2 regions of the uncultured Zoogloea sp. genome follow, and region 2 is predicted to be linked to the other one. Evidence: predicted binding sites of a transcription regulator. Region 2 holds the regulator's gene; the other holds the start of a gene.
The links. Region 2 encodes sigma-54, which starts transcription at its own class of promoters, with help from an activator protein. Its sites were predicted from a motif close to TGGCACGCTTNCTGCTNA; they were not measured.
Positions count from the first base shown of each region.

Region 1 (7,437 bases), on a different contig from region 2:
CGTTGCCGCTCACGTCCAGGCTGGAGAGTCGGCCGCCGTGGGTCGAGTTGAGGGTGATGATGCCGCTGCTGTCGCTGGACGCGGTGACCCGGCCCTTGAGGGTGGTCTGGTCGATGGCGGTCTGGATTGCGGCGACCAGCGAGCTGGTGTCGGTGTAGGTGCTGGCGGCGATCTTGGCCGTGGCGGTGGTCTCGCCGTCGACGGTGATCGTCAGGTCGTTGTTGGCGGCGGTGAAGCTCAGCGGCGCGGACGACGAGACGGGCGTGCTCGTGCCCTTCAGGAGCGCCTGGGTCAGGGACTTGGGCGACGCAGAGCGGGAATCCAGATTGACGGTGTAGCCCGCGTCGGTGGTGGCTTTCGGATCGGCATCGCCGAAGCTCAGCTGGATATCGCCGCCCACACCGGAGGGGAGGCCCTTGGCGTCGTAGGTGTTGCCGGTGAGGCGCAGGCCGCTGGAGTTGACCACGTAGCCTTCCTTGTCCACGTGAAACTGACCATTGCGGCTGTAGGTGATCGTGCCCGCGTCGCTCATCCGGAAGAAGCCGGCGCCATTGACCGCCAGATCGAGCGTGTTGCTGCTGGTGGAGATGTTGCCCTGGGTGAATTGCTGGGACACCTTGTTCACCGACGCGCCGATACCCACCTGGGTGGCGCTGCCGGCCGACAGCGACGCAGCGAAGACGTCCGCAAACTGGGCCGAGGCTTCCTTGAAGCCGACGGTGCCCGAGTTGGACACGTTGTTGCTGATGGCGTCGAGGGCCTTGGAAGCGATGGAAAGACCGCTCAAACCTTGCTGGAATGCCATTTTCTGTCTCCGCTTAGAGAATCTGCTTGATGTCGGCGAGGCTCACCAGACCGCTGCCCACGTCGAGGGACACGCTGCCGCTGCTGGTACGCAGGACGCTGTTCACCGTGGAGATCTGGAGCACGACGGGCTTCAGGGTGGTGTCACCCCGGGTCGCGGCCACGCTGATGGTGTAGTTGCCGCTGGCAGCCTGGGCGCCATTGGTGGAGAGGCCATCCCACGCAAAGTTGTGCACGCCGGCGTCCGCGTCGCCAAGCTCGAGCTTGCGTACTTCGAGGCCGTTGGCATCCTTGATCGTGACCGTCACCTTGTCGGCCGCGCTGTCGAGCTCGAAGCCGCCGTAGGTCTTGCTGCCGCTGGTGAGGCTGAGGTTGTTGCCGGCTACCATCACGCCCTTGCCGACCAGCGCCGCGGCCTGCAGCACCTCGCCCGACTGGCTGTTCTGGAGCATCGAGGCGAGGGTGGTGTTGAGCTTGTCGAGACCATTGACGGTCTCGATCTGGGCCATCTGCGAGGTCATCTGGGCGTTGTCGACGGGGTTGAGCGGGTCCTGGTTCTTGAGCTGCTCGGTGAGCAGCTTGAGGAAGCGGCTCTGGGCTGCGTCGGTCTTGGACGCGGATGAGCTGGAACCCTTCTGCAGCGCGGCGATGACGTCGGCGGATGTCGTGGAACCGGTGGAATTGACGGTGCTCATGATTGTTCAGCTTTCGGTGTCTGGTTACTGGCCGATGGCGAGGGTCTTTTCCATCAGGCTCTTGGCCGTGCCCATCATGTCGGCGTTGGTCTGATAGGCGCGGGACGCGGAGATCATGTTGGTCATCTCCTCGACCACATTCACGTTGGGCATCGTCACGTAGCCCTCGGGATTGGCGGCGGGGTTCTTCGGGTCGTACACCATGCGCATCGGGGCGGCGCTCTCGACCACCTGGGTCACCCGCACGCCCTGGGCGGCCACGCCGGCACCGGGCATCGGGGTGGCGGCAAAAACCACCTGCTTGGCCTTGTAGGGCTGGCCGTCGGCACCCACCACGCTGTCGGCGTTGGCCAGGTTGCTGGCGGTGGTGTTGAGGCGCATCGACTGGGCATGGAGCGCCGAACCGGCCACCTGGAAGACGTTGAGCATGCTCATGGCGATCTCCTTACTGGCCCTGGACGGCCATCTGCATGGAGCGCAGCAGGCCGTTGATGAAGGTCACGCTGGCCTGGTACTGCACCGAGTTCTCGGCAAAGGCGGCGCGTTCGGTGTCCATATTGACCGTGTTGCCATCCACCGCGCCCTGCTCTTCGGTGCGGTACTTGAGGCTGGCTTCCAGCGGGCTGGCGGCGCCGCCGGCGATATGGCGCTTGGCGGTGGTCTTGAGGGGCAGGCCGCTGGTCGCGCCGCCGAGGGCACCCGCCAGGGCTTCGCGGAAATCCACGTCACGGGCCTTGAAGTTGGGCGTGTCGGCGTTGGCGATGTTGGAGGCGATCACCTGCTGGCGGTAAGCACGGGCGTTCAGTGCGGTCTGGTGGAAGCGCAGCGTTTCGTCCAGTCGGTTCGTCATCTCTGCCAAGTCCTCAAGTTTGTCGCCGTGTCCGCCGTAAGTTTTTGCAGACTGGCTGGCAGCTACACCTTTGCAGCTTCCGTGCCAGTCATCTTATGAGCCGCCCGGCCCCGTCGATGGGCCGAACAGGCGGCAATTCGCGCCCCAATTCCCATCCCTGGCTCCGGGTTTTGCCTCCCTGCCCCTGCCGCAGCGGCAAAGTTTGCCGGCACCTGCCGCCCCGCCGGCACACCTGCCGGCCTGCCCGAATAAGGCCGGGAAAGCGTCTCTGTTTCTGCCGCCGGAGCAGGCGCCCACATGTTCCAATGGCGCCATCGACTTTCTCCACGCCCGCGCCGTGACCCGCCTGATTCCCCTCCTCCTCGTGCTGCTCTGCCTCGCCACGCCGGCCTTCGCCCGCCAGGACGCCGCGCCGGTGCGCGCCGAGGTGGGCCGCTTCCTGGCCACGCAGACCCGCAGCCTGTCGGGCGAGGTGAGCATTCAGGTGGGCGAGTTCAGCGCCGACAACCAGCTTGCGCCCTGCCTGCAGCTCGAAGCCTTCCTGCCGCCCAACGGCCGGGCCTGGGGGCGGATCTCGGTGGGCGTGCGCTGTCTGGCGCCAGTGAGCTGGTCGGCGTGGGTGCCGGCCGACGTGCGCGTGAAGGGCCCTTACGTGGTCACCAACGGGCCGCTGGCTGCCGGCCAGATCGTCAGCCCGGGCGACCTGCGCGTCGAATCGGGCGAACTCACCGCGATGGCCGCCGACGTGATCACCGACCCGACCCAGGCCATCGGCCAGGCGGCGCGGATCAGCCTCGGCGCGGGGCGTCCGCTGACCGCCAGCCACCTGCGCCAGCAGCCGGCGGTAATGCAGGGCCAGCCGGTCAAGGTCGTCTCCGGCGGTGCCGGATTCCAGGTGGCCAACGACGGCGTGGCCCTCAGTTCGGCCGCCAACGGCCAGGCCGCCCAGGTGCGCCTGTCGAACGGGCAGGTCGTGCGGGGCATCGCCCGCAGCGGAGGCGTAGTCGAAATCACGCTGCCATGAAACCGCACCCATCCCGAAGGACTCCAATGGGTTAAAGTTTCATCTCCACGAGTCGTATACCCAGTCGACTTATGGATGAAAGGGCAATGCCGTGAAGATCGATAACTCTGTCAAAGCGACCAGCAATCTGCCGTCCGGCGAAGGCCGCGCACGTGCTGCCAAGGAATCACCGAAGACTCAGGATTCCGCGGGTGGCGAACGGGTCGAACTGTCGTCCCTCTCTGCACGCCTGCAGCAGATGGAAGAAACCATCGCCAACACCCCCGTGGTGGATAGCGCGAAGGTGGACGAGATCAAACAGGCGATGAGCGAAGGGCGCTTCAAGGTGGACACCGAAAAGGTGGCCGACGGCCTCATCGACAGCGTGCGTCAGATGCTGAACGCACAAACCGCCAAGGCGTAAGCGGGCATGGCCGTCGATCCCGGCTTCCACGCTCGCCTTGCCCAGCTCATCCAGGACGAGCGCCGCGGCATGCGCGGCTTCGTCGCCCTGCTTGAGCGGGAAGAGGCCTTGCTGGTGCACAGCCAGATTGACGCACTCGCTCTGCTTGCCGAAGAAAAGACCGCGCTCTACCGCGCCCTCCAGCGCCTGTCCGACGACCGGGTGGTGATGTTTGCCCGCCTCGGCGCGAAGGTCACGAACGAGAACATCCGCATCGTGCTCGCCAGCAATCCCGAGGCCCTCACTGCCTGGGAAGACGTGGTTGCCCTGGCCGAAGAAGCCAAGGAACGCAACCGGGTCAATGGCCAGCTGATCACCCAGCGCCTGCAGAACAACCAGCAGGCCCTCACGACCCTCCTCGCCGCCGCGGAACACCCGCAGATCTACGGCCCGGACGGTCAGTCCCGCCCCACTGCCGGCAGCCGCCACTTCGGTTCGGTCTGATCCGCCCGGCGGATCGTCTTCAGCAATTTCATCCAGCCTCGGGTTTGATCGCCGCCCGGCGTTGTTGCGTCCAGGCGCGGCAAGACGCGGAGCCTAGCCCTACTGCGCCGGCTGGGGCTTTGCTTCGGCCTCGGGCGCAACCGGCACCGGCGGTGCCGCATCGGATGGCAGGATCGAATCGGCGATGCCGGACGCCCTCACCTTCGGCTGCACCTCAGGCTCGACCACCCGCGATTCGATCAGGATCGTCACCCGCCGGTTGCGGGCCCGCCCCTCGGGCGTGAGGTTGTCGGCCACCGGACGCTGGTCGCCGTATCCGGCAGCCGTCAGCCGCGCTGGCCGTACGCCGCTTTCCACAAACAGTCGCACCACGCTCGACGCCCGCACGGCCGAGAGCTCCCAGTTGGAGGGGAAAGCCGCGGTGGCGATGGGAATCGTATCGGTGTGACCTTCGACGGTGATCGGAAACTCAGCCGGCGCCACCACCTGCCCCACCGCCCGCAGGGCCGTGACGGCATCGCGACCGAGCTGGGCCTCGCCGGGGTTGAACAGCACGCTGGCGTTGATCTCGACGGTGATGCCGAAGGCGCCCTCGGTCACCCGCACCTGGCCATCGGCCACCAGTGGGGCGAGCACCTTGCGGATCTCCTCGGCCATGTTCTTGACCCGCTCGGCCTTGGCCTTGCGCGCCTCTTCCACTTCGGGGCTGGGCGGCGGACTGCTTGGGCGGATCGACGGAATCGGGGCGGACGACATCTGGGCGTTGTTGGACTGCACGCCGAGCTTGCGGAAGGCGTTCACCACCGAATCGGACATGATCCGGTACTTGCCCTCGTTGATGGACGAGAGCGAATACATCACCACGAAGAAGGCAAACAGCAGGGTGATGAAGTCGGCGTAGGAGACGAGCCAGCGCTCGTGGTTCTCGTGCTCGTCCTCGTGCTTGCGGCGCCGCGCCATGGCCTACCCCGCGTAGCCCTTGAGGCGGCTCTCGATGATGCGCGGGTTGTCGCCGTTGGCAATGCCGACCAGGCCATCCACCAGCATCTCGCGCATTGAGGTGAGGGTGCCGATCACGCCGAGCAGCTTCTTCGAGACAGGCAGGAAGATCAGGTTGGCCGAGCCGACGCCGTAGATGGTCGCCACAAAGGCCACCGCGATGCCGGAGCCGAGCTTGGAGGGATCCGAGAGGTTTTCCATCACGTGGATGAGGCCCATCACCGCGCCCAGGATGCCGATGGTCGGCGCGTAGCCGCCGGCGGCTTCCCAGATCTTGGCGCCCAGCTTCATCTGGCCTTCCCAGGTGTCGATCTCGACCTCGAGCACCTCGCGCAGGCGATCGGGTTCGACGCCATCCACCAGCAGCTGAAGGCCCTTCTGGATGAACGGATCGTCGATGGCGGGGATCTGGCTTTCGAGGGCCAGCAGGCCTTCCTTGCGGGCCACGTTGCTCCAGCGGACCACCTCGGCGATCAGCGCATCGTGATCCAGCCTGGGCGGCACGAAGACCCAGCGGACCATCTGCATGCCCAGCCGGAAGACCTTGAGCGAGCTTTGCAGCATCACCGCGCCGAGGGTGCCGCCGATGACGATGAGGAAGGCCGTCGGCTGGATCAACGAGCCGACGTGACCACCCTCGAGCACCTGCCCGACGAGGATCGCGGCCAGCGCGAGGGTGATGCCGATCAGGCTGATGCTGTCCATGGAAACGCCCCGGGCCCGGTTCAGCCGGCGGCCGGGCGACGGCCGCGGCCGCGGCCCTCACCCTTGGCCTTGGGCGCCGTCTGGATCGCGCCGGAGATGCGCGAGCGCAGGCGGGCGATGGCCTGGCTGTGGAGCTGGCACACGCGGGATTCGGAGACGCCGAGCACCTCGCCGATTTCCCGCAGGTTCATGTCCTGTTCGTAGTAGAGGCCCATCACGGTCTTCTCCCGCTCGGGCAGGTCGTCGATGGCCTTGATCAGCACGTCGCGCATGTTGCTGTCGAGGAGCAGCGTGAGCGGGTCATTGCCCTCGAGGGTGATGTGGCGTTCGAGGTAGTCGTCGTCGCCCTCGCCGCTGAAATCCTCGAAGTACACCAGCTGGTAGCCACGAGCCTCCTGCAGCATGTGCTGGTATTCGGCCAGGGGCACGCCAAGGGAATCGGCCAGCTCGGCCTCGGTCGGATGCCGCCCGTTGGCCTGTTCGAGCTGATGCACCGCCGCCTCGATGCGCCGCATGTCCCGGCGCAGGCTGCGCGGCAGCCAGTCGTTCTCGCGCAGGCCGTCGAGCATCGAGCCGCGGATGCGCTGCACCGCGTAGGTCTCGAACTGCGCGCCGAGGCCTTCTTCGTAGCGGTTGATGGCGTCGAGCAGGCCCAGCATGCCGTTCTGGATGATGTCTTCCACCTGCACGCTGGCCGGCAGCTTGGCCATCAGGTGATAGGCAATGCGCTTGACCAGCGGCGCGTACTGGACGACGAGTTGCTCTTTATCGAGGGTGCCGGAAGCGGTGTACATCTTTCGTCTGCTTTCTGGTCGGGTTTTGGAGTCGCGCGGCGCTCACACTACTCATCGGCAACGATAGGCTTTCATGCAGCCGACGACACAAGATTTCACAATTTCACTTTTTGCCGATTTCAACCAGCCACGCCGGCCTGGGACGACCAGGCGCGCAGACGGCGGATGAAGGCCTGGGCACCCTCGGCCGGATGACGGGCACCGAGGGGCGTGGTCATGGCGTCGGCCAGGGGGTCGCGCTCCACCTCGCCGCGCCACACCAGGGGCAGCCCCACGTGACGGGCGGTGAAGTCGTTGAGGCTGGCGAAGAGCGCGGTGGCGTCGGCCCGGTCGCGGGCGCCGCTGACGGCGATCTCCAGTGATCCGGCGCCGGCAGCGGCGAGGCCCTTGATCCACTGGCAGGCACCGCGAGCACCCACACCGCTCGCCTCCACCACCAGCAGGCGACGGCCGGCAGCGCGGGCGAAGGGAGTGAGGCTGCGCACGTCGCCGACGGTGTGGATCGCCAGCAGGTCGGCACGGCGCTGGAGTTCGGCGATGCCGGCTTCGAGGCGGGCGTGCTGGGTTTCGTCGAGGAGCGGCACGGCCAGCACGGTGGCGGCAGCGGGCACGACCCACAGCCCGTCGGCCACTTCGCGCATGGTCTCGGTCACGTCGTGCTGCCCTTGCAGGGCGCCCAG
Region 1 is NZ_CALAYQ010000070.1:415-7,851, reverse strand. It holds gene Q0672_RS08910 (flagellar hook protein FlgE) at 1-805, opposite strand, end outside; gene Q0672_RS08905 (flagellar hook assembly protein FlgD) at 819-1,499, opposite strand; gene flgC (flagellar basal body rod protein FlgC) at 1,524-1,934, opposite strand; gene flgB (flagellar basal body rod protein FlgB) at 1,945-2,349, opposite strand; gene flgA (flagellar basal body P-ring formation chaperone FlgA) at 2,687-3,373, shown strand; gene flgM (flagellar biosynthesis anti-sigma factor FlgM) at 3,465-3,776, shown strand; gene Q0672_RS08880 (flagella synthesis protein FlgN) at 3,783-4,259, shown strand; gene motD (flagellar motor protein MotD) at 4,359-5,219, opposite strand; gene Q0672_RS08870 (flagellar motor protein) at 5,223-5,963, opposite strand; gene Q0672_RS08865 (RNA polymerase sigma factor FliA) at 5,984-6,757, opposite strand; gene Q0672_RS08860 (flagellar FleN) at 6,877-7,437, opposite strand, start outside.
Region 1: flgB (flagellar basal body rod protein FlgB) is a predicted target of sigma-54. The motif match lies at 2,419-2,436, and genes of this name have one in related genera.

Region 2 (7,437 bases):
GGGATCCAGCCCCCTTCGGCAGCGATCAAGGCCTGCAGGCGGGCGACGAGGGCGGCGCTTTGTTCGAGGGCTTCGGCTGACGGCTGGGGCAGGTTCATGGCGGCGCTGGCGTGTAAAATCCGCATTTTACCCTGCCGCGCTACCGTGCCGCGGCGCGGGGATGCCGCACGTCGCAAGACAGCGCCATTTCGGCCAGCGGCACCGTATGATATCGCTCCCCGTAGAACCCCTTTTCAGGCAGTCATGAATCAACCGGCAGCTGCGCCTGTCGCCCTCGTGACCGGCGCAGCCCGGCGCGTCGGCGCTGAAATCGCCCGCCACCTGCATGCCGCAGGCGCGCAGGTCGTGCTCCATTGCCGCCAGTCGCGGGATGAGGCCGATGCCCTCGCCGCGGCCTTCAATGCCGCGCGGCCCGATTCGGCGCTGGTCGTGCAGGCCGATCTGCTGGATACCGGGGCGCTGGGCGGTCTGGTCGATGCTGTTGTTGCCCATTATGGGCGTCTGGATGCGCTGGTCAACAACGCGTCGAGCTTCTTTCCCACCGCGATGGGCGAGATCGACGAGGTGGCGTGGCTGGACCTGATTGGCTCCAACCTCAAGGCGCCGCTGTTCCTGGCCCAGGCGGCCAATCCCTGGCTGCAGGCAGCCCAGGGGGCGATCGTCAATATCGTCGATATCCACGCCGAGCGCCCGCTGAAAGGCTACCCGCTTTACTGCGCCGCGAAGGCCGGTCTGCTGGGTCTGACCCGTGCGCTGGCCCTTGAACTGGCGCCGCGGGTCCGGGTCAATGGTGTTGCCCCCGGCGCGATCGAGTGGCCCGAGGATGGTCAGTTTCCGCCCGCCGAGCGCGACGCCGTGGTGGCCCACACGCTGCTGCAGCGGGTCGGCGCGCCGTCGGATATCGCCCGGACAGTCCGTTTTTTGCTCTTCGATGCGCCCTACGTCACAGGTCAGATCATTCCGGTCGATGGCGGGCGCAGTGCGCATTTATAACGTATTTAACATTTATCACCGTCGGATCGTCTTTTCGCCCGACTTATAATCATCGAACATCTGGAAAACAATGGAACACGCAGTGGCAGTCCCCGCGCCGGTGGCAGACGACTCTCCCGAAACGGAATCCCGTTTCTCCAATTCCTTCCTGCGCCTCAAGAAGTTCCTGATGCGCAAGACGGGGGAGGCCATCGTCGACTACGGCATGATCGAGGAAGGCGACGTGGTGATGGTCTGCGTGTCCGGCGGGAAGGATTCCTTCACGCTGCTCTCGCTGCTGCTTGAACTGCGCGAGCGGGCGCCGATCAACTTCCGAGTCGTGGCCATGAACCTCGACCAGAAGCAGCCCGGCTTCCCCGACCACGTGCTGCCGGCGTACTTCGAATCCATCGGCGTCGAATACAAGATCGTCACCGAGAACACCTACAAGATCGTCAAGGACAAGATCCCCGAGGGCAAGACCACCTGCTCCCTGTGCTCCCGTCTGCGTCGCGGCATCATCTACCGTACCGCCAAGGAAGTTGGCGCCACCAAGATCGCCCTGGGCCATCATCGGGATGACATGATCGAGACCATGTTCCTCAACATGTTCTTCGGCGGCAAGATGAAGTCCATGCCGCCCAAGCTGGTGAGCGACGACCGTCAGAACGTGGTGATCCGCCCGCTGGCCTACTGCTCGGAGAAGGACATCGAACGGTTTGCCCGGGGCATGGAATATCCGATCATCCCGTGCAACCTGTGCGGCAGCCAGGAAAACGCGCAGCGCAAGCAGATCAAGGCTATGCTACGCGATTGGGATAGTCGCTTCCCCGGTCGTATCGTATCCATCGCCACCGCGATGAAGAACGTCGTTCCGTCCCATCTGGCGGACGGCAAGCTGTTCGATTTCCTGAACGTCACGCGCGGCACGGAAGTGGAGCAGGGCGACATCGTGTTCGATACTCCCGAACTTCCGCCAGTCGCGCAAGAAGATGCCTCAGCGATCCCCATCGGGATCTGGAGAAGTTAGAGCTTATGGATCGCCCACCCAGCCTCCCGTGCACGTCTGAGGGATTCACCGTGACTGTCTCCCCCTGTCAGACGGGGATCACCGGAGCATGCCACGATGAATGAGCGTGCCGCCACCCGGTGCCTGCTGTATGCAGACGTGGCAGGTCGTGTCCGTTTGTCCGTCAAGCTGGGTGAGGCGGAGGCTGGCTACGCCGTCGAGCGTTGCCTTAACCGCATGTCCCGCTGCGCGGAGGCCTATTCGGCCGAAGGGCTGGAGCTGCGTCCGGAAGTGATTGTTGCCCGTTTCGGCGATGCAGATTCTGCCCTGCTGGCGGCCCGCGAGATGCGCGAACGGGTACGGGCGCTGCCGCCGATGAGCGGCATCAAGCTGGTGCTGCGGGCCGGGGTGGTGCTGGAGTCCGAAGGGGGCGACGAAGAAGGCGCTGCGGAGAAGATGGCCGCCCGCCTGGTGGATGGCTGCAATCCCGACACCATCACCGTCTCCGAGAGCCTTTCCGAGCTGCTCTCGCCGTCCATGCGGCGCCTGCTCGGCAAGCTCGACGACGCAGCCAGCAACGCACCCTTTCCGGCGCTTGAGCTGGGCAACGCGCCGCCGCCCACGCCGGCCGAGCTCCGCCAGGAAGCGATGCAGTCGGTCAGGCAGCTGCGGGTCAGTTTCCGGGGCCAGAAGTGGGTCATCGATGCGGCCCATCCGACCTTGCTGTTCGGTCGCGAAACCGGCAACGACATCGTCGTGTCCGACCCGCGGGTTTCCCGCCAGCACGCCCGCATCGAGCTGCGCAACGGCATGTTCTATCTGGCCGATTCCAGCACCAACGGCACTTACCTGCTGGAGGAGGGGGCGGCGGAGCACTGCATCAAGCGCGGCGAGTTCGCGCTGTCCGAGAAAGGCCACATCGGCTGCGGTTTCTCGGTGGGTGACAACATGTCCGACGCGGTGGCGTTCGCCCTCGACTGATCCTCGGCGGCAGGCGCAACCCAGTGAAAAGGGCCCTCAGCGGGCCCTTTTCTGTCATGGCGCCGGGGCGTTTCAGCCCTTCAGACAGGTGCTCATGAACTTCTTGCGATCATCGCCCTTCAGCACCTTCTCGCCGGCCTCCTTGTTGCAGGCCTTCATCTTTTCCTGCTGCGGGGTGCCCTTGGCTTCGGCGGCGGCGGGTTTGGCGGAGAGGCATTCCTTCATGAAGGCCTTGCGCTCGTCGCCCTTCTTGTCGGCGGCGGATGCGTTGCATTCCTTCATCTTGTTCTGCTGGGTGGAGGCCGCGAAGGCGGCGGGTGCCAGACCGGCGGCAAACATCGAAACAGCGACACTCAGGATCAATTTTTTCATCTGGCCACTCCTCGTATGGGCGGGTTGTCGGAACTGCAACATCATCATAAACGGTGCTTGGGTGAATCCGTTGACGGCCCGGTCCGCCGGGGCGGTCGGATGCCGTGTCTTTTGGTTAAAAGCCGCCGTCTTCCATTGCCCGACGCTGGCGGTCGACGAACTCCTGGGTCGAGTCGATGCCCCGCAGCAGCAGGATCGTCGAGCGCACTGCGGCTTCCAGGAGCACCGCCAGGTTGCGGCCGGCCGCCACCGGCAGCACGACGCGGCGGAGCGGCACGCCGAGGATGAGCTGCTGCTCGCCTTCGAGGGACAGGCGTAGGGGATCCTGGTCGCCGGGCTGGCGGCGCTGGAGGTGGACCACCAGCTTGAGCTTCATCTTCCGCCGGCAGGCGGTCTCGCCGAAGATCGTGCGGATGTTGAGGATGCCCAGGCCGCGCACTTCGATGACGTCCTGGAGCAGGGCCGGGCAACGGCCTTCGAGGACGGTCGGGGCGATGCGGGAGAACTCGACGATGTCGTCGGCAACCAGGCCATGGCCCCGGGAGATGAGTTCCAGGGCGAGCTCGGACTTGCCGGCGCCCGAATCCCCGGTGATGAACACGCCCAGGCCCAGCACGTCCATCATCACCCCGTGCAGGGCGACCCGTTCGGCGAGTTTGCGCGACAGGTAGCTGCGCAGCAGGTCGATGACGTTGGCCGCCGGCAGTGGGCTGGCGAAGAGGGCCACGTCTTCGTTGGCGCAGACGGTGCGGATCAGGCTGGGGATGTCTTCGTCGTCGGCGACGATGATGGCTGGCGGGCCGTAGGAGAGGATCTCGCGGACATGGTGGATCACCTTGTCGCGGGTCTGGCGGCGGGCCCAGGCGAGCTCGGACGAGCCGAGGATCTGCAGGCGGTCGGGGTGGATCAGGTTGAGGTGGCCGACCATGTCGGCGGGCCAGATGCGGTCTTCGGAGACCGAGATGCGGGTGTCGAGGCTGCCGCAGATGTGGCGCAGCCTCAGGCGGTCGAGGTTGTCGTCAAACAGCCGCGCTACTGTTGTCTGGCGCATCGCTGCCCCACTGGGCAAAGAGGGAGTGGGCCGCGAGGGCGTCCGGGGCGGTCAGGAGCTGATCGCGGAAGCTGCGATCGCTGAACATCTGGGCGAGTTCGGAAAGGAGCTGCAGGTGGTGTTCGTTGGCCTGTTCGGGCACCAGCAGCACGAACAGCATCGAAACGGGGCGGCCGTCCGGGGCGTCGAAGGGGACGGGTTCGGCGAGACGCATGAAGGCGCCCAGCGCGTCCTTGAGGCCCTTGATGCGTCCGTGGGGAATCGCGATGCCCTGCCCGAGACCGGTCGAGCCGAGCTTCTCGCGGGCAAACAGGCTGTCGAAGACGGTGCTCCGGGCGATGCCGTGATTGTTCTCGAACAGCAGGCCGGCCTGCTCGAAAGCACGCTTCTTGCTGCTCGCCTCGAGGCCGACGACCACATTGGCTGGAGGCAGAAGTTTGGCGATGAGGTTCATGGGCGGGACGCTCCTGTACGCGGTGGGACCGGGACAGGTTTCCGGGAACGAATCTGGAAAATCCGGGGGCGGGTGCCGCCGGGGCCGTTGTGTCAGTTGGGGCGCATTATAGCCACAACGGTCCCGGGGAGAAGGGGATTACTTGGGGCCGAAGATCAGGATTCGGCGAGGTGCTGCTTCAGGGAGTCATGGCCGTGATCGGAGGCCTTGTCCTTGTACTTCAGAACCTGGCGGTCGAGCTTGTCGGTCAGGGCGTCGATGGCGGCATACATGTCGGCATCCTCGCTCTCGACGTGGATGTCCTTGCCACGCACGTGAACGGTGACTTCGGCCTTCTGACGCAGCTTTTCCACCGAGAGGATCACGCCGACGCTGGTGACGTTGTCGAAATGACGGATCACGCGATCGAGCTTGGAGGTGACGTATTCGCGGATGGCCGGCGTAACTTCGACGTGATGCCCCGTGATGTTGAGGTTCATGGTTCTTACCTTTCTGTCAGATGGTTTTGCGCAGACTGACCGGCGGGATATCGAGGGACTCGCGACACTTTGCGATGGTCCTGCGTGCCACGACGATACCCTGCTGGCCCAACAACTCGGCAATCTTGGCGTCGGACAAGGGTTTCTTCTTGTCTTCCGCGGCTACCAGCTGGCGAATCAGCGCCCGAATCGCCGTCGAGGAAGCCGCCCCACCGGTGTCGGTGGCGACGTGACTGCCGAAAAAATGTTTGAACTCGAAAATGCCTCTTGGTGTGGCCATGTACTTCTGGGTGGTCACCCGCGAGACGGTGGACTCGTGCAATTCCAACTGTTCGGCGATTTCACGCAGTGTCAGAGGGCGCATCGCCACATCGCCATAATCGAAGAACTGACGCTGCCGGTCAACGATCGCTTGCGACACACGCTGGATGGTGTCGAAGCGCTGCTGAACGTTCTTGATGAGCCAGCGGGCTTCCTGCAGGTGATTGGACAGGGAGCCACTGGCGCCGCGGTTGTCCCGCAGGATCTGGGCATAAAGCTGGTTGATGCGCAGCTTGGGCATCGCATCCGGGTTGAGGTTAACAACCCAGGTGTTGCGGACCTTGCGGACGATGACATCCGGAACCACGTAGCGGATGTCGGACTGGGCGAAGCGGGCGCCGGGCCGGGGGTTGAGGTCGAGGATCAGGGCGTGGGCTTCGCGCAGCTCGTCGTCGGTGCAGCGCAGGGCGCGCTTGAGCTTGAGGTAGTCGCGGGCGGCGAGGAGTTCGAGGTGTTCGGCGACGATGGCCAGCGCCAGCTCGCGTTCGCGGCTGGGCGGCAGGGCGCGCAGCTGCAGGCCGAGGCATTCGCCGATGTCGGCAGCGCCGATCCCGCAGGGGTCGAGGCTCTGGATGTGGCGCAGGGCGATCGTGAGGTCGTCCAGATCCACTTCGAGCTCGGGCGGGAGTAGCGGAAGGAGGTCTTCGAGGGCCTGGCTGAGGTAGCCGTCGTCGTCGAGGGCCTCGATCATGAAGCGGGTGAGGGCGCGATCCCGGTCGGACAGCTGGGTGAGGGCGATCTGGGCGTCCAGGTGGTCGCGCAGGGTGGTGACCGTGGCCTGGAGATCCTGGAAATCGTTGTCGTCATCATCGTCCCGCGAGCCGCTGCCGGAGCCCTGCCAGTCGCCGCCTTCGGCGAAGTCGAACTCCCGGTCGGTGTCGCGCTCGCGCTGGTCGGATTCGCGGGCCTGCTCCTGCTCGCGCTCATGGGCGGCCTCGCTGCCGGCGGGGGCGGCCGGGCCGGGGGCTTCGAGACGGCTGGAGCCGAGGTTCGATTCCGGCTCGTCCCGCTCGATCATCGGGTTCTCGAGGAGGATCTTCTCGATCTCCTGGTTGAGCTCGAGGGTCGATAGCTGCAGCAGCTTGATGGACTGCTGTAGCTGCGGGGTGAGCGCGAGATGTTGGGAGAGTTTGAGCTGGAGGCTGGGCTTCATGACAACAATGATGCCTTAAAGCCGGAAGTGCTCGCCGAGGTAAACCTGACGGACCTGTTCATTCCGGACGATGTCTTCCGGGCGGCCGCTGGCCAGCACTTCCCCGGCATTGATGATGAAGGCGCGGTCGCAGATGCCGAGGGTTTCGCGGACGTTGTGGTCGGTGATGAGGACGCCGATGCCCTTTTCCTTGAGGAAGCGGATGATCTTCTGGATGTCGATCACGGCGATCGGGTCGACGCCAGCGAAGGGCTCGTCGAGGAGGATCAGCCGCGGGTCGGAGGCGAGGGCGCGGGCGATCTCGCAGCGCCGGCGCTCGCCGCCGGAGAGGGAGATCGCGGTGTTGTCGCGCAGGTGTTCGATGCCCAGCTCGCCGAGGAGCTGTTCGAGGCGTTCGGCCATTTCGGCCTTGCTGAGCTTCTGCAGTTCGAGCACGGCCTGAATGTTCTCGGCCACGGTGAGCTTGCGGAAGACGCTCATCTCCTGGGGCAGGTAGGACAGGCCGAGGCGGGCGCGCTGGTGGATCGGGCGATGGGTCAGCACCTGGTCGTCGAGGGTGATCTCGCCGCCATCGGCGACCACCAGGCCGACGATCATGTAGAAGCAGGTCGTCTTGCCGGCGCCGTTGGGGCCGAGCAGGCCGAC
Region 2 is NZ_CALAYQ010000024.1:24,305-31,741, forward strand. It holds gene Q0672_RS02340 (SAM-dependent methyltransferase) at 1-98, opposite strand, end outside; gene Q0672_RS02345 (pteridine reductase) at 244-993, shown strand; gene ttcA (tRNA 2-thiocytidine(32) synthetase TtcA) at 1,076-2,002, shown strand; gene Q0672_RS02355 (FHA domain-containing protein) at 2,099-2,962, shown strand; gene Q0672_RS02360 (PsiF family protein) at 3,035-3,334, opposite strand; gene hprK (HPr(Ser) kinase/phosphatase) at 3,450-4,385, opposite strand; gene ptsN (PTS IIA-like nitrogen regulatory protein PtsN) at 4,354-4,839, opposite strand; gene raiA (ribosome-associated translation inhibitor RaiA) at 4,995-5,318, opposite strand; gene Q0672_RS02380 (RNA polymerase factor sigma-54) at 5,335-6,792, opposite strand; gene lptB (LPS export ABC transporter ATP-binding protein) at 6,808-7,437, opposite strand, start outside.